DNA from 2 places in the Labrys neptuniae genome. Region 2 is predicted to be linked to the other one. Evidence: riboswitches for the same ligand, from Rfam matches in the RefSeq annotation. Region 2 holds a riboswitch; the other holds the start of a gene.
What was found. Region 2 has a riboswitch for thiamine pyrophosphate ahead of thiB (thiamine ABC transporter substrate binding subunit). Riboswitches for the same ligand answer to the same signal wherever they lie in the genome.
Positions count from the first base shown of each region.

Region 1: linked by a shared signal. The riboswitch ahead of thiC (phosphomethylpyrimidine synthase ThiC) and the one ahead of thiB (thiamine ABC transporter substrate binding subunit) in region 2 are both predicted to bind thiamine pyrophosphate.

Region 1 covers NZ_JBFNQD010000002.1:652,854-663,725, forward strand. The annotation lists gene ABXS05_RS10260 (thiazole synthase) at 1-13, opposite strand, end outside; gene thiS (sulfur carrier protein ThiS) at 129-326, opposite strand; gene thiO (glycine oxidase ThiO) at 323-1,330, opposite strand; gene thiC (phosphomethylpyrimidine synthase ThiC) at 1,314-3,155, opposite strand; TPP riboswitch at 3,257-3,364, opposite strand; gene ABXS05_RS10280 (GMC family oxidoreductase) at 3,709-5,340, opposite strand; gene ABXS05_RS10285 (FGGY-family carbohydrate kinase) at 5,337-6,833, opposite strand; gene ABXS05_RS10290 (class I fructose-bisphosphate aldolase) at 6,830-7,675, opposite strand; gene ABXS05_RS10295 (glycerol-3-phosphate dehydrogenase/oxidase) at 7,791-9,680, opposite strand; gene ABXS05_RS10300 (aldo/keto reductase) at 9,699-10,694, opposite strand; gene ABXS05_RS10305 (sugar-binding transcriptional regulator) at 10,691-10,872, opposite strand, start outside.
Region 2 covers NZ_JBFNQD010000003.1:955-11,826, forward strand. The annotation lists gene ABXS05_RS10820 (ABC transporter permease subunit) at 1-1,434, opposite strand, end outside; gene thiB (thiamine ABC transporter substrate binding subunit) at 1,645-2,658, opposite strand; TPP riboswitch at 2,712-2,824, opposite strand; gene ABXS05_RS10830 (HAD family hydrolase) at 2,958-3,620, opposite strand; gene ABXS05_RS10835 (ABC transporter ATP-binding protein) at 3,636-5,381, opposite strand; gene mobA (molybdenum cofactor guanylyltransferase MobA) at 5,608-6,204, opposite strand; gene ABXS05_RS10845 (sulfurtransferase TusA family protein) at 6,437-6,703, shown strand; gene mobB (molybdopterin-guanine dinucleotide biosynthesis protein B) at 6,703-7,221, shown strand; gene ABXS05_RS10855 (SDR family oxidoreductase) at 7,284-8,036, shown strand; gene ABXS05_RS10860 (translocation/assembly module TamB domain-containing protein) at 8,219-10,872, opposite strand, start outside.

The DNA.
Region 1 (10,872 bases), on a different contig from region 2:
GGGTGTCGGTCATGGTGTCATTTCCGGGTGCGCGGACGTCTCGTCCGCTCTTGAACCGCAACGCGTCGTGAAAAGGGAAGAGCGGACATCGCGACATGTCTGCATGTCGCTGTGATGTCCGCGCTCCGTCACCCTCCCTGCCGGGGCGCGAGAATCTCGACTGCATCGCCGTCCTTGAGGGCGGTCCGATCGCGATCGACGGCCCTGACGAAGCGGCCATTCAGGGCGGTGGCCACCACGCTGTCGCCGAGTTCGAGCGCCTCGAGCAGGCGGGCGAGGGTGGCGGCCTCGGTTTCCTGGCGTTCGCCGTTGACGGTCAAGGTCATGCTGGAATTCCTTGCTGGGCTGTCCGCACGGGCAGGATTCGGTCGGCGGCTTCCTGGGCCAGGGCCGGGGAGAGCAGGAAACCGTGGCGGAACAGGCCGTTGAGCGAGATGACGCGCCCGACCACGGTGAGGCGCGGCAGATTGTCGGGAAAGGCGGGGCGCAGTCCGGCTTCGAGCTCGAGGATTTCGGCCTCGCCGAAGGCCGGATGCAGGCTGAAGGCGGCTGCAATCAGTTCCATGGTCGAGCGCAGGGTCGGCGGCCCCCTATGCTCGCTCTCGATCATGGTGGCGCCGATCATGAAGCGATGGTCGGCGCGCGGCACGATATAGAGCGGAAAACGCGGGTGCAGGAAACGCACGGGCCGGGAGAGGGTGACGCCCGGCGCGTGGACCACGATGGCCTCGCCCCGGACACCGCGCAGATCGGGCAGTTCGGCGCGCGCGGCAAAGCCGCGGCAGTCGATCACAGCATCGGCATCGAGAGCGTGTGGCTCGGCCTCTACCCTGAAACGGATGGTGACGCCGAGGTCGGCGAGACGCCCGGCCAGCACCTGCAGCGCCTGTCTCGGGTCGAGATGCGCTTCGCGCGGAAAGAACAGGCCCTGGTGGAAGCGGCCGGCAAGATCCGGTTCGAGCGTGGCGATGCCTGATACGTCCACCGGGACATGCGCCTTCGTACGACGGGCGAAACGGGCGATCTCGCTGCCGTCGCGGACAGGCGCGACCACCAGCGTGCCGCGCTGCACGGTTTCCCGCACATGGCGCGGCCACCAGGCGAGCGCGAGTTCGCCGCGCCGCTCGACCTCGATCTCGGCGCTTTCTCGCTCGCACCAGGGCGCGAGCATACCGCCGGCCAGCCAGGAACAGGCCTGGGCACCCAGGACCTCGCTGCGCTCCAGGATCTCGACCTCGGCGCCTCGCGCCGCGCATTCCATCGCCGTGACGAGGCCGGCGACGCCGGCCCCCACCACGGTGACGCGCTTGACGTCATTCGGCCGGGACATAGAGGGCCCCGCCCTGTTCGAGGAATTCGCGCGATTTTTCCGCCATGCCCTGCCGCGCGGCTTCCTCCATCGCCCGCACCTCGTCGCGAAGATCCTGCGTGATCTTCATCGAGCAGAATTTTGGCCCGCACATCGAGCAGAAATGCGCGACCTTGTGCACATCCTTGGGCAAGGTCTCGTCGTGATAGGCGCGCGCCGTGTCCGGATCGAGGGAGAGGTTGAACTGGTCCTCCCAGCGGAAGTCGAAGCGGGCCTGCGACAGGGCGTCGTCGCGGACCTTGGCGGCGGGATGGCCCTTGGCGAGATCGGCGGCATGGGCGGCGATGCGATAGGTGATCACGCCGGTCTTGACGTCGTCGCGGTTGGGCAGGCCGAGATGCTCCTTGGGCGTGACGTAGCAGAGCATCGCCGTGCCGAACCAGCCGATCATCGCCGCGCCGATGCCGGAGGTGATGTGATCATAGCCCGGCGCAATGTCGGTCGTCAGCGGCCCGAGCGTGTAGAAGGGAGCCTCGCCGCAGGCGGCAAGCTGCTTGTCCATGTTCTGCTTGATCTTGTGCATGGGCACATGGCCCGGCCCCTCGATCATCACCTGGCAGCCCCTGTCCCAGGCGATTTTGGTCAGTTCGCCCAGCGTCTCCAGTTCGGCGAACTGGGCGGCGTCGTTGGCATCGGCGATCGAGCCGGGACGCAAGCCGTCGCCGAGCGAGAAGGAGACGTCATAGCGGCGCATGATGTCGCAGATGTCGCCGAAATGCTCATAGAGGAAGCTCTCGCGATGCCCGGCCAGGCACCAGCGCGCCATGATCGAGCCGCCGCGCGAGACGATGCCGGTGACGCGGCTGGCGGTGAGCGGCACATGGGCGAGGCGAACGCCGGCATGGATGGTGAAATAGTCGACGCCCTGCTCGGCCTGCTCGATCAGCGTATCCTTGAAGACTTCCCAGTCGAGCTTCAAGGGATCGCCGTCGACCTTCTCCAGCGCCTGGTAGATCGGCACCGTGCCGATCGGCACCGGCGAGTTGCGCAGGATCCAGGAGCGGATGTTGTGGATGTTGCGTCCGGTGGAGAGGTCCATCACCGTATCGGCGCCCCAGCGCGTGGCCCAGACCAACTTCTCCACTTCCTCGGCGGCGCCGGAGGTGACGGCCGAGTTGCCGATATTGGCGTTGACCTTCACCAGGAAGTTGCGGCCGATCACCATCGGCTCGAGTTCGAGATGGTTGATGTTGGCGGGCAGGATGGCCCGGCCCAGGGCGATTTCGTCGCGCACGAATTCCGGCGTGACGAACTCGGGAATGGCCGCGCCGAAATCCTCGCCATCGGCCCGGCGCCCGGCCGCGCCTTCGAGGGCTTTCTCGCGGGCGAGGTTCTCGCGGAAGGCGGCGTAGACCATCTCCTCGGTGACGATGCCGGCCTTGGCGAATTCATATTGGGTGACGCGCTGGCCATCGGCACTCCGGCGCAGCTTGCGTTCGGCCGGGCAGGGGGCCACCAGCCGGTCGGCGGAGACATTGCCATTGTCTTCCGGCTTGACGGCCCGGCCCTCGATCGCGCCGAAGCCGCGCGCCGCGATCCAGTCCTCGCGCAGCGTCGGCAGGCCCTGCTTCAGGTCGATGCTGGCGCCGTCCTCGGTGTAGGGGCCGGAGGGATCGTAGACGCGGATGGGAGCGAGCGACGCGTCGCTCAGCGCGATCTCGCGGAAGGGCACCCGCATCTCAGGATGCGAAGCGGGGGCCGCATAGACCTTGCGGGAGCCGGCAATGGGGCCGGTGGTCACGCTTTGGGGCGCGGCGATCTTGGTCTTGGGATTTTGGATGTTCATGGATCTCCTCCTCGTTGCGAGTCATGGAGATCCGGGGCGACGATTGTCTGGGCAGAACCGGCATCTCAGCCAATTCCGGGACCTGGAGCCAATTTCTAGCGCCAAAGCCCTGTTCCCGTCCCTTCGCCGGCATGACCCGGATCAGGTTCGAAGGGTTCGGCTCTAGGCCATCTCAGCCCCGCTTGCGCAGGACACCCCTCGGAACGATTCCAAGGTTAGACCCGGAATCGGCCTGCGTCCAGAGCGAAGGATTGTCGCATTATTTTGGAAGAAGGCTGCGGCACTCTTTAGGGGGCGGGTCTTCAGACCCGCCTGCATCGCTAACTCCAAGAAAGAGCCGGGTCTGAAATACTGACTCAAAACTCGCAACAGAACCGAGAAAGGCTCAACCTTTGTCATGCCCGGGCCCGTCCCGGGCATCCAGCTGCTGCAATTCGCGGAGAATGTGGGCCCTAGATCACCGGGACAAGCCCGGTGATGACAAAGGTCGAGGTTTCCTTGACTTTTCTGGCCAGGGCACCAGGACCCCCCCCAAAGGGGTCGTCGCGCCGCCTCACTCCCGCCAGGCCGCCGCGATCATGTCGGAGGCCTTCTCGGCAATCATCACCACGGGGGCATGGGTATTGCCGGAAACGATGGTCGGCATGACAGAGGCATCGGCGATGCGCAGGCCGGACATACCGCGCAGGCGCAGCTCGGGATCGACCACGGCTGCCGCATCGCTGCCCATGCGGGCCGTGCCGACCGGATGGAAGATGGTGGTGGCGATGTCGCCGGCAGCCTTGGCGAGATCCTCGGCCGATTGGATCGCCGGCCCGGGCTTCAGTTCTTCCGGCCGGAAGGCCTGCATCCGCTTCGTCGCCATCAGGCGGCGGGCTGCGCGGATCGAATCGGCCGCAACCGCGCGGTCGCCCTCGGTCGAGAGGTAGTTCGGGGCGATTTCGGGATGGGTCCGGGCATCCGGCGAGATAATGCGGACATGGCCGCGTGCCTCCGGCCGGAGATTGCAGACCGAGACGGTGATGGCCGGAAAGGAATGCAGCGGCGATCCGAAGGCGTCGAGCGATAGGGGCTGGACGTGAAACTCGATATTGGCGCTGGCAAAGCGCGGATCCGACTTCATGAAGATGCCGAGCTGGCTCGGTGCCATCGCCATCGGCCCCGAACGCTTGAGGGCATAGGTGAGGGCGATCTCGGCCTTTCCCAGCAGCGAGGCCTGCCATTCGTTCAGGGTGCGTGCGCCGCTGATCTTGAACACGGTGCGGATCTGCAGATGGTCCTGCAGGTTCTCGCCGACCCCGGGTGCCTCCAGCACGAGCGGGATGCCGTGCCTGGCCAGCAGCGCCGCCGGGCCGACGCCGGACAGCTGCAGGAGCTGCGGCGTGCCGATGGCGCCGGCCGCCAGTACCAGCTCGCGCCTGATCGAGATGTGGGCGGGCTTGCCGTCCAGCTTCAGTTCGAGGCCTTCGGCACGTCCGTTCGCGAAGCGGATACGCTCGGCCATCGCCCTGGTGAGGATGGTGAGGTTCTTGCGATGCCGGACGGGGTTGATGAAGGCCCTCACGGCATTGAAGCGGAAACCGGCCTTCTGGTTGACCTCGAAATAGGCCGAACCGGTGTTGTCGCCGGCATTGAAGTCGTCGATCTGGGGCACGCCGAGTTCCTCGGCCGCCTCGCGCACCGAGTCCAGGATCGGCCAGGACAGGCGCTGGCGTTCGACGCGCAACTCGCCCTCAGAACCATGAAAGGGCGCGCTCCCGGCATGGTGGTTCTCCGAGCGCCGGAACAGCGGCAGCACGTCGTCCCAGCCCCAGCCGGTATTGCCGAGCTGCTGCCACTGGTCATAGTCGGCGGCCTGGCCGCGCATATAGATCATGCCGTTGATCGAGGAGCAGCCGCCCATCACCCGACCGCGCGGATAAGCGAGCGAGCGCCCGTTCAGACCCGGCTCGGCCACGGTCCTGTAGCCCCAGTCGGTGCGCGGATTGCCCATGCAATAGAGATAGCCGACCGGGATGTGGATCCAGTGATAGCGGTCCGAGCCGCCGGCTTCGAGCAGCAGCACCCTGGCCTTGGGATCGGCGGAGAGCCGGTTGGCCAGCACGCAGCCGCCGGAGCCGGCGCCGACGACCACATAGTCGTAAGCGCCGAGATCGATGCGTTCGCTATCGTGACGTTCGTTCATGCGCCCTCGCGATAGCGTTTCCAGTGTTCGGGCATGGTCTCCGCGAGGCCGCAATAGAGGCGGTAGCGCGCCTCCACCAGCGCCCTGTCCGCGGTGCGGGGCTGGTACTGAGCGGCCTGGCGCACCATGGCGGCGATGCCGTCGTCGAGCGTTGCAAAGGTTCCGGCTGCGACACCCGCCGCGATCGCCGCGCCCAGCGCACCGGTTTCCTGGCATTCGGTCACGGTGACGGGCAGGTCGAGGATGTCGGCGAAAATCTGGCACCAGACCGGGCTGCGTGAGCCGCCGCCGGACAGCGAGGCGCGGGTGATTTCGGCGCCGGCGCGGCGCAGGCGCTCGATATGGCGGCGATGTTCGAAGACTACGCCCTCATAGAGCGCATGGAGCATCTCCGCCTTGCCGTGCCAGCCGGCGAGGCCGATGAAGGCGCCGCGTGCATCGGGATGGGTGGACGCGCCGAACAGGAAGGGCAGGAACAGCGGCAGCTCCGGATGAGGGGCAACCGATGCCACCAGCCCATTGCAGGCCTCGAACGCGGCCGGACCGTGCCCGCCGCCGAACTCGCGTACGAACCATTCGAGATTGACGGCCGAGGTGGCGCTGGATTCGACCGCGACATAGCGGTCCGGGCGCCAGGTCGAGGCGTGGAAGATGGTGTTGTCGATCAGCGGCGTCTCGCGCACCACCTGGTTGATGCTCCAGGTGCCGGCCACGATCGCCGCCTCGCCGGGCGTGTTGACGCCGGCCCCGATCATCGAGGCGATGATGTCGAAGAAGCCCGCGGCGACCGGCATTCCCTCGACAAGCCCGGTGGCGTCAGCGGCACGGGCGGTGACGCTGCCTGCCGTGGCTTCGGACTCGACGAGATCGGGCAGCAATCCGGCGGCATCGCCGAGACCATAGGCCGCGAGCAGGGTTTCGTTATAGCGCCGCTCGGGCAGGCGCAGCAGGCCGGCACCGCTCATATCCGAAAAATCGGAGACGCGGTTGCCGGTGAGCAGCAGAGTCAGCGCATCCTTGCACAGGAAGGCGGTGCCGGCCCTGGCATAGAGATCGGGGCGGTTCTGCTTCAGCCAGAGCAACAGTGTCGCCGTCTGCGCCGGCCAGGGCCGCTGCAGGCAGAGCGGATAGAGGGCGTCGGCAGCCGGCGAGGCGCGCAGTTCGGCGGCGAGGCCGGCGGCACGGTTGTCGATCGACTGGATGCCGATCAGCGGTTGGTCTTCCCGGTCGAGCATGTAAAGGCCGTTGCCGTGGCCGGCGGTGCCGATGGCGATGACGTCCTTGCCCGCGGCGCCGGCCTCGTCGAGGCACCGCCGGATCACCGTGGCGGCATTGGCCCAGAGTTCGGCGATGTCGCGCTCGACATAGCCGGGCTGGGGCTGTCGCGACTGGCCGTCCAGCGCTGCCCGCGCCAGGACCCGTCCTTCGAGGTCGAACAGGACGGCCTTGACCACGGTATTGCCGGCATCGATGCCGAGGAGATGGCGCGTCACGCTGCGGCCTCGTAGATGGCCCAGGCCTCACCATCGTCGGCGCCCTGATGGATCATCGCCATCAGGGCCTTGACCACGCGGGCCGGGTTGTCGTGCTGGTAGATGTTGCGGCCATAGACCATGCCATGCGCGCCCTGGCGCATCAAAGCGTGGGAATTGGCGAAGACCTGGCGTAGATCCGCCTTACCGCCGCCGCGCACCAGCACGGGGCAGCGGGCGGCCTCGACCACGCGATGGAAATCGGCGGGATCGCTGGTCGGGTCGGCCTTGACGATATCGGCGCCGAGTTCGCGGGCAAGGCGCACCAATGTCACGATCTTTTCGGCGTCGCCATCGACGAGATAGCCGCCGCGTTCGCTGGCAGGCTGCATGACCAAAGGCTCGATCATCAGCGGCATGCCGTATTTCTCGCAATCCTGGGCCACGCGCGAAATATTCTCGATGCATTGCCGGAACAGGCCGGGCTCGTCCGGCAGCATGAAGAGATTGACCACCACGCAGGCCGCATCCATGCGCAGCGCCGGGGCGATCGGATCCTGCGCGTTCTGCAGGAGGGCCCACATCTCGCGATGGCGCTGGCGGTTATAGGGATTGCCCATGTCGATGCGCATCACCAAAGCAGGCTTGTGCTTGCCCGGGATCTCCTGCAGCAGGTCGGCCTGGCCGTAATTCATCTGGATGGCATCGGGGCCGGCATCGGCCAGCATGCGCACGACCTTGTCCATGTCCTCCAGCCCGTCGAGGAAGGACGGCTCGTTGCACACGCCGTGGTCGATGGCGACGTCAAGACATTTGCCGGCGCCGAACAGGCGGTTCATCCGGACTTTCTTGGTGAGATACATGGGCCTTCCCTGTGGCTTTCTTTACCCTCCCCTGGAGGGGGAGGGTCGGCCCATAGGGCCGGGGTGGGGTGGAATCGGCAAAGGGGCAGGGAGGAGAAACTTCCTCGCCAAGAAATCACCCCACCCCGACGCTTCGCGTCGACCCTCCCCCTACAGGGGAGGGTAAAAGAGGGGCCGGAAGTGAAGAGTTGCGGGCCACGAGCGTCGTCGCCGCGAGGCCGTGATGGTGATCGAGATGGGTGAGCAGCCGGTCGATCTCGGCTTGGGTCTGCGCCTGGCTCCAGCCCAGAGGGGAAGCCGCCAGCGCGGCCAATTCGTGGATGGTGTCGAGCGACAGCTCGCCGCTGAAGGCGATGGTCATGCGCCGCAGCACCAGGTCGGCCAGGGTGGCGACCTGACCGGTGGCGAGGATCCAACGGACCTCGTCGCGGCTGTAGCTTGGTAGCGAGGCGAGGAGGGCATCGTCGGCGCCGGGCATGAAATCGAGCATGCGCGTGCCGTAGCGCTCGAACAAGGCGGCGCAGCGCTCTTCCGAAGTCCCTGTCGAGATGGCAACCTGGCGCAGCCAGTCCCGGCGTTCGGCCTCGCCTTGCGGGAAGCCCTTGCCGCCGCCGATCGCCAGGGCCTCGCTCGAACGCGTGCGGTCTGTCCCGAGGCGGGCCAGCACCGTATCCGCGGCCTGGGCACCGAAGGCACGGAAGGTCGTCCACTTGCCGCCGACGAGGTTGAGGACGGGAACCGGCCCGGGAGGCGTCGACCATTCGCAGCTATGATCGCGCGAGATCTCGGCATTCACATTCGCATCGGCCCGCGGCAAAGGACGCACGCCGGCGAAGCGGAACAGGATGTCGACTTCCGACAAAGCGATGCCGGGGAAGACCTCGCGGATCGACTCCAGGATATAGGCGGCTTCGCTGGCCTCGCAGCGCACGCCATCGGGCGTGTCGACGCGGATGTCGGTCGAGCCGGCGAGGATATGGCCGAAATGGGCGAACAGGATGCACACGCGCCCTTCGCGATTGGCGAAATAGACCATGCGCTCGCCGATGGCCTCGAGGAGGGCGGGGCTGTCGAGGACGAGATGGGAGCCCTTGGTGCCGCCGATCAGCGCGGTCTGTCGGCCTGAGATCAGGGCGTTGGTCTGGTCGATCCAGGCCCCGCTGGCATTGACGATCACCTCGGCGGTGAGGGTGATGCGCTCGCCGGTCAGGCTGTCGGTGAGTTCGGCGATGGTGCCGTCCAGCCTGGCGAGGCCGAGATGGTTGAGCGCCAGCGCCTGGGGGCAGGCCGACTCGGCATCGGCGATCAGTTCGAGGCCGAGCTGCTCCGGCCGGCTGATCTTGGCATCGTGATAAAGGGCGGCATAGTTGATGTCGGGATGGAAGTCGGGCCAGTTAAAGCGGGTGGCGCGGCGGCCGAAGAAACGGCTCTGCGGCAATTGGCGTTCGCGGCGGGCATAGAAATCGTAGAGGGCGAGCCCCAGCCGCACGATCAGGGCGCCGCGCGGTCCCGGCTTCGGCCGCCCGCCGAGAAAGCGGCGCGCCGCCGACAGCGTGCCGGAGAAACGATCGGCCAGCGGGATCAGGGTCGGCAGCGCGCTGACGTAATGGGGCGCGTTGCGCAGGAGGCGGTTGCGCTCCAGCAGGGACTCCTTCACCAGTCCGAACTCGCCATTCTCCAGATAGCGCAGCCCGCCATGGATCATGCGGGATGGCGCTGCGCTGGCCCCGCTCATGAAATCCCCGCGCTCGACGAGCACGACGTCGATCCCCTGCAAAGCGAGTTCGCGAAAGGTGCTGATGCCGTTGATGCCGCCGCCGACCACGAGGACCGCAATGCGGCCTTTCGCGCGCAGCCTGTCGAGCCGTTCCGCCCGGCTCGTACCGACCCTGGGGGGCGGGTCTTCAGACCCGCCTGCGAGCGTGGTGTTTGCAGCCGGGTCTGAAGACCCGCCCTCCGAAGAGCCTCGCCAGCTGGCTTCGCCATGGCCTGGTTTAGGCGTCATGCCACCAACTCCACCCTGTCAGGCCGTGACGGCGGCGAGATGCGCCGCGATGGCGCGGTCGATGGCGGCGAGGTCGTCGGCCGACAAAGCGAGCCGTCCGGCCGCGGCATTCTCGCTGGCCTGCTTTTCGTCGCGTGAGCCGCACAGGGCATAGGTGATGCCTGGCTGGGCGATGGTCCAGGCGATCACGAGCTGGGCGATCGTCGCGCCATGGGCCGAGGCGATCGGGGCCACCGCGGCGGCGAAATCGGCGACGCGGGCGCGGTTGTCGCGCGAGAAGCGCGGATTGTCCTTGCGCAGGTCATCGCCGGCGAAATCGCGCTCCGGCCCGATCTTGCCGGTGAGCAGCCCCAGCGCGAGCGAGGAATAGCTGAGCGTGGAGACGCCGTTGGCGACGCAGATAGGCAGGAGGCTGGTTTCGATCTCGCGGTCGAGCATCGAATAGCGTTCCTGGATGGCATCGACCGGCCCGGCGGCGAGATAGGCCGTGAGGTCGTCGGCGCTGACGTTGCTGACGCCGATGGCGCGGATCTTGCCGGCGCGCTTCAGCTCGAGCAGCGTGTCCATGGTCTCGGCGATCGGAGTAGTCGGGTCCTGCCAATGGGTGATGTAGAGGTCGATATAGTCGGTCTTGAGGCGTTCGAGGCTCTGCTCGATCTCGTGCAGGATGCCGTCGCGTCCGAGATAGCGATGCACCTTGTGGTCCATCTCGTCGAAGAAGTGATTGCCCTTGCCGTGATGCCAGTTGAGCCCGCATTTGGTGGCGATGACGACTTCGTGGCGGCGGCCCTTGACGGCCTGCCCGACCAGCGCCTCGGCCCGGCCGAGCCCATAGGCCGGGGCGGTGTCGATCAGCGTGACGCCCTTGTCGATGGAGGCGCGGATCGCGGCGATCGAGGACTCGTCGTCATGGCCGCCCCACATCCAGCCGCCCATGGCCCAGGTGCCGAGTGCGATGGCGCTGGCTGCGATGTCGGAATGGCCGAGTGGGCGCAAGGGAATCGGAGGGGTCATGTCGGCCTCTTGAGAATGTCGAGTACGTGGGTGCCGGTGGCTTCGTCGGTGGCGAGGATGTCGAGATAGCCGCCGCGCAGGATGCCGGCGATCGGCTCGGCCTTGTGCGCGCCGGTGGCGATGCCGATGGTCATCGGGATGGCCCTGAGTTCCTCGGGGCTGAGCGCGACGACGCGCT
Region 2 (10,872 bases):
GTAGAGCAAGGCCGGCAGTGTCACCAGGCTCTGCGAGCCGAACAGGGCCACCACGCCGAGATCGCCGAGCGAGAGCGCCATGGCAAGGGCGAAACCGGCCGCCGCCGAGGGGACCAGCAAAGGCCACTCGACCAGACGCAACCGCGCCCAGCCGGTCAGGCCGAGATTGTCGGCCAGTCGGCCATACCGCTCCTCAGCCAGAGCCATGGGCGGATCGACGAGCCGGTGCACGAAAGGCAGAGCCATCATCGCATTGACCAGGATGAGAGCCGGCATCGCCACGAAATCGGTCGCGCCCAAGGCACGGGCGATCACGTAGAGACCCGCCGCGAAAGCCAATGGCGGAGCGGCCAGTGTGAGCAAGGGCCCCGCGGCCATCAGACGGGCGAGACGGGGCCAGCCCTGCTTTGTCAGCGACAGGCGCGAACGCGACAGCAGGAGGGCAGCGGCCAGCGACAGCAAGGCAGCCGCCAATGCAACCACCAGACTGGTCACGAGGGCTCGGGGCACCTGCGGATCGATGCCAGCCATCAGCGTGCGGCCCGCGTGAATGACCGCCAGCAAGGGTGGCAGCAGCAGAAGCAGCGCAAAGCCGATGACCAGTGCATCGGCCAACTGCAGCCAGCCAGCTTCGCGATCGGGCCGTTCCAGCCTGCGTCCGACACTCGCCGCTTCCGGCGGGCGCACCAGCAACGGCGCGGCAAGCGTCGCCAGCAGTGCCATGGCGGCGATCTGCAGCAAGGCCAGCACCGCGGCCCGGGCAAAATCGGCATCGGAATGGATGGCCTGGTAGATTGCAACCTCGAACGTGGCACTCCCCGGCCCGCCTCCGAGCGTAAGGGGAATGGCGAAGGACGTCGCGCAGGCGATGAAGATCAGGAGCGCGAGCGCCGGCAGGTCCCGCCTCAGCACCGGCCAGTCGATGCGGCGAAAGATGGTAGCCGGAGGCATGCCGAGCGAGGCTGCCAGCCGCCAATGCTCGCCCGGCACCGCCTCCAGCGCCGCAAGGAACACCCGGCTCGCGAAGGCACCGTTGAAGAACACATGCACCATCAGGATGCCGGTGAGCCCGTAGAGCGAGATGGCCGGCAGGCCGATGGCACCCAGCACGGTGTTGGCGATGCCGGCCCTACCGTAGATGCCGGCAAAGGCGAACACGGCGACGATCGAGGGCAACGCCGCTGCAACGCCGAACAGGGCCAGCAGCAGCCGACGTCCGGGAAATTGCCGCCGGGCCAGCGCCAAGGCCACGAGCGCCCCGAACGAGAGCGACAGCAGAGTGGAGAGCAGCGCCTGATAGACGGTGAAACCGGCGATCGAGACGAGATAGCCGACATTGCCCTGCCAGGCGTCGCCGCCAGCCGCGAGAAACAGGCTGGCGAGCGCGGCGAGCACGAGTGCGGCAAGGCCGCCGAGGAGAATCAGGCCGGGCATTCAGATTGAAGCATCTTTACCCTCCCCTGGAGGGGGAGGGTCGGCCTGAAAGGCCGGGGTGGGGTGACTCTTTGCAAAATATTTCAGCTTTGGCCGAGGGAAGACGATTTGGAAGGGCCAGTGCATCCCACCCCCACCCCGACACTTCGTGTCGACCCTCCCCCTCCAGGGGAGGGTAAAGGACCAGCGTCGAGCTTCACCTGCCCTTCCTCACTTCGCCATGGCGGCCAGCCATTCGTCGATCCAGGCCTTGCGGTTCTCGGCAAGCTTGGCCGGATCCGCCATCAGGGCCTTGGCGGGCACGGCAACGGCCTTGAAGCTCTCCGGCAGGCCGGCAGCGGGCGTCCTGGCCGGATACATCCAATTGGTCTCGGGCAGGACGGACTGGGCCTCGTCGGAGATGAGGAAGGTGAGGAACTGGCGCCCGAGTTCCTGCTGCTTTGAACTCGCCGTCACCCCGGCGACCTCGACCTGGGTCTGATGGCCTTCCGGGAACATCGCCGCCTTGTAGTTGGTCTTCTTCTCGGCACCGATATGGTAGGCGGGCGAGGTCGAATAGGAGAGCACCATGTCGGCCTCGCCCTTCAGGAAGAGCCCATAGGCTTCCGACCAGCCCGAAGTGACCGTGACGATGCGGGGCTTCAAGGATTTCCAGGCGTCGGAGGCCTTGTCGCCATACACGGCCTTCATCCATGCGAGCAGGCCAAGGCCCGGCGTGGAGGTGCGCGGATCCTCGATCACCAGCTTGGGACCGTTCTTGTCGTCGACGAGATCCTTCAGGCTGGCGGGCGGGGTCTTGAGCTTGTCGCTGTCATAGACGAAGGCGAAATAGCCCCAGTCATAGGGAATGAAGGTCTTGTTGGTCCAAGGCTCGGGCAGAGAGAGCTTCTCGGCTGCCACGCCATGCGGCGCGAACAGGCCTGATTTCTCCGCCTCTCCCATCAGATTGTCGTCGAGCCCGACGACGACGTCGGCCTTGGTCGAGGCCCCTTCGAGCTTGAGCTTGGCGAAGAGGGCGCCACCATCATCGGCGGTGACATAGGTCAGCTTGCAGTTGCACTTGGCCTCGAAGGCGGTTTGCAGCGGCTTGCCGGGGCCATATTCGCCGGAGAAGCTCTCATAAGTGTAGACGGTGAGCACCGGCTTGTCGTCGGCCGAGGCCGTTGTGGCGACGGTGGCCAGTGCGAGAGCGGCGAGCAGTTTCCTCAGCATAGCGTCCTCCATGTCGAAAACGGTTCGATACGGATGACGGCGGTGAAGAAAATTGAGGTGAAGCTGAAAGCTTCGAAGCTCATCCCTCCGCCGGCACGACCCGGATCAGGTTCGATGGGTTAGACGTAGCTTGCGGCCATCGTCTTCTCAGCCCTTGCGGGCACCCCATGAGACAATTCTCGTGTTAGCGCTTTCCCGGCACGAGGGAAAGTCCGTTTCATCGCGGCAGCCGCCCTCTGCCGACGACAGGCCAAGACTTGGGGCCTCACCCAGCATCCGCGCCATGACGGAGCTGGGTCACCGGCCTGCGATCAGGCGATACCGAGCCGAGCTGCGGCGAAAGGTCGGAGGCGCGAATCCGTATAGTCGGGAATCGCCAGTTCCACGCCGGCCGCCAGCAGCGCCTCCTCGCTCATGCTGGTGGCAAGACCGATCACGGCAAGGCCCGCTGCCTTGCCAGCCGTGATGCCCGAGCGCGAATCCTCGAAGGCCAGGCTGGAAGCGGCCCGTCCGTACAGGCGCTCCAGGCCGACAAGGTAAGGATCTGGATGGGGCTTGGGATTGGCAACCTCAGCGCCGATCACCACGGTCGGAAAGCGTTCCACCAGGCCCAGATTGACCAGCTGATGCTCTGCATTGTCCCGCGGTGCATTGGTGACCACGCCGACCGGCACCCCGTTCTGCTCCAGCCAGTCGAGGAAATCCGTCAGTCCCTTCGCCGGCTTCAGCCCCACGAAGAGGCTGCGGAACATCGCCTCCTTGTCGTCGACGAGCTTGAGGGCGGCATCTTCGTCGAGATCCTTCAGGAAGTTCCTGGCAAGCAGGCTGTTGGGCTGGCCCATGATCTCGGAGACATAGGTGTCGAGGGAAAGCTCGATCCCGTGCGGCGCCACCATCTCGCGCCAGGCCTCGTAATGCAGGTGATCGGCATCGACCAAAGTGCCGTCGAGATCGAAGAGAGCAACGGATTTCACGAAACAAAACCTTCTTCAGAGAGGCAGGAGCTGGGGCTCGTCGCGGAACTGCACGGCATGGAGGGCGGCATAGCGCCCTGCCCTGGCGAGCAGCGCCTCATGGCTGCCCTCCTCCACCAGCCGGCCGCCGTCGATCACGCAGATCTTGTCGGCTTCCTGGATGGTCTGCAGCCGGTGGGCGATTACCACGACGGTGCGGCCGGCGCAGAGATCGTCGAGGGCATTCTGCACCGCCTGTTCGGATTGCGAGTCCAATGCGGCCGTGGCCTCGTCCAGGAGAATGATCGAGGCATCACGCAGGATGGCACGCGCGATCGCGATGCGGGCACGCTGCCCGCCGGAAAGCTGCAGGCCGCGCTCACCGACCTCGGTGTCGTATTCCCGGTCGAAATCCACGATGAAGTCATGGGCATAGGCGGCTTTGGCCGCCGCCTCGATCGCCTCCTGGGAGGCACCCGGCCGGCCAAAGGCGATGTTCTCCCGGATGGTGCCGGCGAACAGGAAGACGTCCTGGCCGACATAGGCCATGGCACTGCGGAGGCTGGCGACGGAAACCGACGCGATGTCCTGCCCGTCGATTTCGATCGCGCCGGAGCCCGGCTCATAAAAGCGCAGGATCAGGTTGAGCACGGTCGACTTGCCGCTGCCGGACGGACCGACCAGAGCGGTCGTCTTGCCGGCCTCGGCGACCAGGGAGAGATCCTGCAAGACCGGCTCGTCCGGCTTGTAGCCGAAGCTCACCTGATCGAAGGCGATATGGCCACCTCTGTTGACGAAGGCGGGCTTCTTGCTCTCGCCTGCCCCTTCGCGCGCCGGCTGATCGATGATGTCGTAAAACATGCTCACGCCGGCAACGGCGGCGTTCAGGTCGACATTGACGCGAGCGAGTGCCTTGGACGGCGCATAGGCGGTGAGGAAGGCGAACAGGAAAGAGATCAACTCGTCGACTGTGAGCTGGCCGGCGGTGATACGCCAACCGCCATAGATGATGACCGCCGCAACGGCAAAACCGGCCATCGTCTCCATGATCGGGCCCGAACGATTGCCGAGCCCCGCCATCTTGTTGGCGGCTGCCTGGGCCTCGGCCACGCCGGCTGCCATGCGGGCCCGCATGGCCTGCTCCATGCCGAAGGACTTGACCACCCGGATCCCTTGCGAGGTTTCCTGAATGATTCCGGTGATCTGCGCGGTGCTCTGATATTGGCGCTTCACCACACGCCGGATCCGCTTGGTGATGTAGCGGATGCCGAGCACGGCAGGCGGCATCACCACGAGGGCAGACAAGGCCAATAGCGGATCACGCATGATCATCACGGCGATCAGTGCACCGACCTGCAGCACGTTGGAGACCGAGGTGACCAGAAGATTGGAGGCGATGCGCGAGGAATTGGCCACGAAAGTATTCGAGGCCACCATTTCGGTGGAATGGCGCGCGGTGAAATAGGCCATGTCCTGCTTCACGACATGATCGAACAGCCGCTGCTGCACGCTGGCGATGATGGAGTTGCCGATGCGGGCGAGCACGGTGTCCTTGGTATAGGCAGCCGCGCCGCGAACCAGGAAGACCACGACGACCAGCAGGGCAAAGCCTGTGATCTGCCCCATGCTCTGCTTGTCCCACATGGCGCGAATGACCGGTCCGATCAGCCAGGCCACCAGCCCGCCCATGGACGCTTCGATCGCGCCGGCAGCAATCGCCACGCCATAGGCGCGGGTGTGCTTGCTTCCTTCATCGGAGAACAGGCGCCGCAGCAACGGCATGGCGCGGACTGTGTTCTGAGCCTCTGTGGAAATGGTGGCAACTCCTGGAGCAGCGCAGGTTCTTGCCAAACCCCCGCTGCACTCCGACCTTGGTTTCAACGCGCCTCTGCGTTTCCCGGGATGCCCCGTCGGTCGCAAAAAGCTCTGGCAATCGCCGCGCTTCTATCACCGGCGCGGAATTAAGGCCAGATGGCGGCACTAGCGCGCGATGGGACGACTTCCGCAGTCAGGCCGCCGGGAAACGGGCGAGGAGCGCCTCCGCCTCAGCCATTCCGGCGGAATCGTTGACATTGGCGAAGGGATCGAAGGGCTCGGCCGGCCACGTCACTTCCGCGAAATCGTGACGGCGAAGAATGGCCTCCACCCGGCGCTGATCCTCCTCGACCAGGGCCTTCCGCAGGGCACTACGCAGATGAACGGGCCAGAGCGCCGCCGTCGGATGGCGCCGGCCGGCGGAGACTGCGACGGCGCCCCTTCCTGCCTGTGTCCCGGTCCGCAGCCTGGCCACCAGATCCGCCGGCAGGAAGGGCGCATCGCAAGGTACCACCGCCACGTCGTCAAAACCGGCCTGCGCCGCATGGTCGAGACCGGCGAGCACACCGGCCAGCGGCCCCGGGAAATCCGGCACGTTGTCCGGCAGAATGGGAAGAGCCAGCGCCTCGAATCGTCCGGCATCCCCGTTGGCATTGAGAAAGAGGGCGCCGACCTGCGGACGCAGGCGCATGACGATGCGCTCGAGGATCGTCCGCCCGCCCAGCAAGGACAGCCCCTTGTCGCCGCCGCCCATGCGACGCGACAGGCCGCCGGCAAGGATCAGCCCCATGACGGCGTTGCCTGTCTTCTGCTCGTTCTGGTTCAACGACACTGCCTCGCCTTTCCGAGATCGATGGCGGCTGAAGGTCGCCGTGCCGCCGCTCGAGATGTTCCATGCCAACGGCATGTCGAGCAAGCCCATAGGGACTTTTCCGGGATTTCTTCAACCCCGACAGGGCGGAGATGCGTCGCGACGACGCACAATGGTTGAATGGCAGGCTCCGGCTCGCTAGAGCGGTGATATGTCCGCTCATCCCTCCTCCCCGTCGGCGACCGCCCCGGCCCTGCGCATCGATCTGCGTGGCCTCAAATGCCCGCTGCCCGTGCTGCGCGCACAAAAGGAGCTGGCCCGTCTTTCGCCCGGCGATCGCCTCATCCTCGAATGCACCGATCCAATGGCCGCGATCGACCTGCCCAACCTGGCGCGCGAAACCGGCGACATCTATGAAGGACGCAGCGAGGATCAGGGCTTCACGGCGCATCACATCCGCAAGGGGCCGACGCCATGATGCGGCTTATGGGTCTGTCGGGCTGGAGCGGCGCCGGCAAGACAACTCTGATTGCCGCGTTGATTCCGGCTTTGCTCCAGCGCGGCCTGACGGTATCGACCATCAAGCACGCCCACCACGCCTTCGATGTCGACAAGCCTGGCAAGGACTCCTACATCCACCGTGAATCGGGCGCCCGGGAAGTGCTGGTCGCCTCGGCCCATCGTTTCGCGCTGATGCATGAGCTGCGCGGCGCTTCCGAGCCGCCTCTTACCGAACTCCTCCGGCGATTGTCGCCGGTCGACCTCGTCATCGTCGAAGGGTTCAAGAGCGATCCGCATCCCAAGATCGAGGTGCATCGCACCGCGACCGACAAGGATTACATCTATCCCGGCGATCCCTATATTCGCGCCATCGCCACGGACGCACCCGGCCCCTTCCCGATGCCGCGCTTCGAGCTCGACGACATCGACGGGATTGCCGAATGGGTGATCCGCGAGGCAGTTCCCATCGAACCGGGAGATGTCTCCCCTCTCTGAACGATCAGATCACGTCCATCCCCTTGAGCCAGCCAAGGCCGATCACAAGCCGGGAGTTTTCCATGTCGCAGCGCCCTCTCCTTCTCGTCACCGGCGGAAGCCGCGGCATCGGAGCCGCCGTCTCACTCAAGGCTGCCCAAGCCGGCTACAACCTCGTCATCAACTACCGCAGCGACCATGCCGCGGCCGAGGCTGTGGCGGAAGCTGCCCGGCATGCGGGTGCGCGGGTACTGCTCCGTGCCGGCGACATGGCCAAGGAAGACGACATCGCGGCCCTGTTCGCGGCCGTCGACGATTTCGGCAGGCTGACGCATCTGGTCAACAATGCCGGCATCACCGGCAAGTCCGGACGGCTCGCCGACACCGATCCCGCCGTCATACGCGAGACGATCGACGTCAACGTCACCGGCGCCATCCTGGTGGCTCGCGAGGCGGTCAAACGGCTTTCGACCCGGCTGGGCGGCCTGGGCGGGGCGATCGTCAACATGTCGTCCGCCGCGGCGACCTTGGGCTCGCCGGACGAATATGTCTGGTATGCCGCATCCAAGGCCGCAATCGACGGATTGACCTACGGCCTCGCCCGCGAGCTCGCCACCGAGGGCGTGCGTGTCAATGCCATCCAGCCCGGCATGGTCGACACCGAGATCCATGCCCGCAGCACGGGCGACGCCGGACGCGTGGAACGCATCAGGCCGAGCATTCCGATGCAGCGTATCGGCGCCGCCGATGAAATTGCCGATGCAACGCTCTATCTGTTGTCGGCGGCTGCGAGTTACGTCACCGGCTCGATCCTGCGCGTTGCAGGCGGCCGCTAAGGCATGGGCTGGCAACAACTGGAACGCCGCCTTTATCATGCCCGGGCTTGATCCGGGCACCCAGCGTTCCCGTTTTTGGACATCTGCGAAGGTGAACTGGATTGCCGGGTCAAGCCCGGCAACGACAAAGGTCGAGCCAGTTCGATTCGTTTACTGACGAATCCTGACGCGAACGCCGCTCCTCAATATTCGCGTTCGTAGTAGATGCCGCCCTTCGAGCCGTCGGTGCCGGCCTGGCCGCGCAGCTTGAGGTTCCTGGTGACGTCGAGATTGATGGTGGCGTCGGTCTGGCCGCCGACGCCGGAGGTCACGCCCAGATAGATCTTGTCGCCGATATAGGTGCCGGCCTGCACGGCGGCATTGCCGCTGGAATCGGTGACCACGCCGAGATTGTCGAGGCCTGTCGACTTGCGGATACTGTCGAGCAGGCCGGGACCTGAGGGACCGCCGGCGAGCTGGGCCACGGCCGTGGCAAGCTGGGCGAGCTGCAGCGGCGACAGGTCCTGGATGCTGCGACCGAACAGGAAGCGCGCCATCACCTCGTCCTGCGGCAACTGGGGCACCGAGGAGAGCACGATCTGCGGATCGGAGGCCCGCCCCGTCACGCGCACCGTCACCGTGATCGAGCTGTTGCGGGTGGAGGCGACGAAATCGATGTTGGGATCGAGATCGCCGACCAGGGTCACCTTGCCCGAGTCGAACACGATGTGCTGGCCGATGACGTCAAGCGAGCCGCGCCGCATCTCCAGGAAGCCCACCGGGGATATGTTGGCGACCGAACCCTTCAGCGCCATCTGGCCACCGAGTTCGGCATCGATGCCACGGCCACGCACGAAGATGCGGGCGGGTGCATCGATGGTCAGGTCGAGCACCACATTGGGGCCGGAACTGGCCTTGCCCTTCTTGGGCTTGCCGGCCGCGGCGGTATCCTTCGCCTTTGCCAGGGTCCGACTTACTTCACGCGGCGGCTTGAGGTGCTTGACGCCGAGCATGGCGGCATTTGCGGCAAAGCGCTCGGGAATGGTGATCTCGGCACGCTGGATCTCGATACGACCACCGATGACCGGCCTGACCATCAGCGGGCCGCGTATCGTGATGTCGCTGGAGACGATCGCCGTCGCCAGATTGCCGTCGGTGAGCTTGGCGTTGCGCGTGGTGATCTTCAGGTCGGCAGCGAAATCCGGCTTCAAGCCGACCGAACCGCTGACACCGATCGAACCGCCGCCCTGGGTGGTCGCGCTGAACTGGGTAATGGTTGCCCGGTCGCGATCGAAGCGGATGGTGCTGCCGATCCCCGTCAGCTTCATGCCCGTTTCGGGATCGGTCACCGTGCCGCCTGATATAACGGCCTGGCCGGATACGGCCGGCGCGGCGATCGAGCCGCCGGCCTTGGCGTTGAGGGTGAGTGTGCCGGTGGCGCGGCCGCCGCGATCACGCAGGGCGCCATTGGCCAGAGCGAGCGGCGCCGACGCCTGCACGTCGACGGAAAGGCCGGCCCCCTGCAAGGGCACGTGACCGCGCGCGGTGACCGACAGGCCCCCCGCTCCCGTCAGGCTGGCGCTGCCAATGGTGACGGCCTTGCCCGCATAGCGGCCATTGGCGGCGAGCTGCAGGGCCGGAATGCCGAAGCCCTTCGCGGCGGCGACACCGAGGCCGCTGCCCTTCACGTCGAACTCCGCCACTGGATCGGCGGGCTTGCCGGAAAGCTTCACATTGGCCGACAGCGTGCCCGTGGCGCCGAGACCGGGCGAAGCGATATTGGCCAGAGACAGTGGCAGCTGGCCGACGACGATATTCATCGCCAGCGTCTCGCCGACCTTACCGTCGACGGACACGACGCCGCCCTGCCCGATCCTGAGCACGGCCTTGGGGATGGTGACCCCGCTCTTGCGGCTGGCGATGGTGACGGGTGACTGAAGGGAGGCGGAGATGCCCTGCTGCGAAACGTCGAGCTTGTCGAGCCGGGCGTCGAGCCCATCGCCCGCCGGCTTCACCGCGCCTGCGAGCGCGAGCTTGCCCTTCGGCATGGTGCCCTGAAGCTGGAAGGCGGTGGCGTTCTCGCCCTCCGGCTTGGCGCTGGCCTGCAGCTGGCTGAGGATGAAGGAGCCGGCCTGGACATTGGCGGCGTTGGCTGTGCCGGCGAGTGCCGGAACACCCGTGAGATCCCGCCCGGTCAGATCGATGGTGGCGGAGCCGATGCTATTGGCCTCGACCTTGAGCGCCTTGGCCTGCGCCTTGATGGCCGCATTCTGCTTGTTGCCGTCGACGGACAGGCCAATATTGGCGGTCAGCGAACCGGAAGCCTTCATCAGCAGCAGCGGCGCGATCGCGGCCATGTCCGGGATCGCCGCATTGAGCTGGCCACTGGCACGCCCGTTCGGGGTGACGGCAAGGTCGCCGGCAAGCTGGGCAGCTCCCGCGCTGGCATTGAGGCCATTGATCTGATGGGTACCGTCGGCCAGCGTGGCGATGGTCGCACCCGCTTTCACCGGCATGCGGTCGAGCTGGCCGGACAGCGAGAATACGCCGTTGACGGCGGGGCCGGCGACACTGCCGGTGAAATTGGCCTTGCCGTCGCTGAACGGCTTGCCCTGCAGCACCAGCTTGGGTGCGACGAGATCGGCGACGACGTCGGGCTTTTCGGCGCTGCCCTTCAGGCTGGCATTGACCTCGACGGCGCCGGAAGCGTTACCCGTCACCAGCTTGATGTCGGCAAGGCTGGCCGTGGCCTTGAAATCCATCGCCTTGGCGCCATAAAGGCCATCGGCCGAGGCATTGAACTGCTGGTTGCCCAGGGTGATCTTGTCGAAATGCAGGCCTTCGGCGTCGCGTCTGA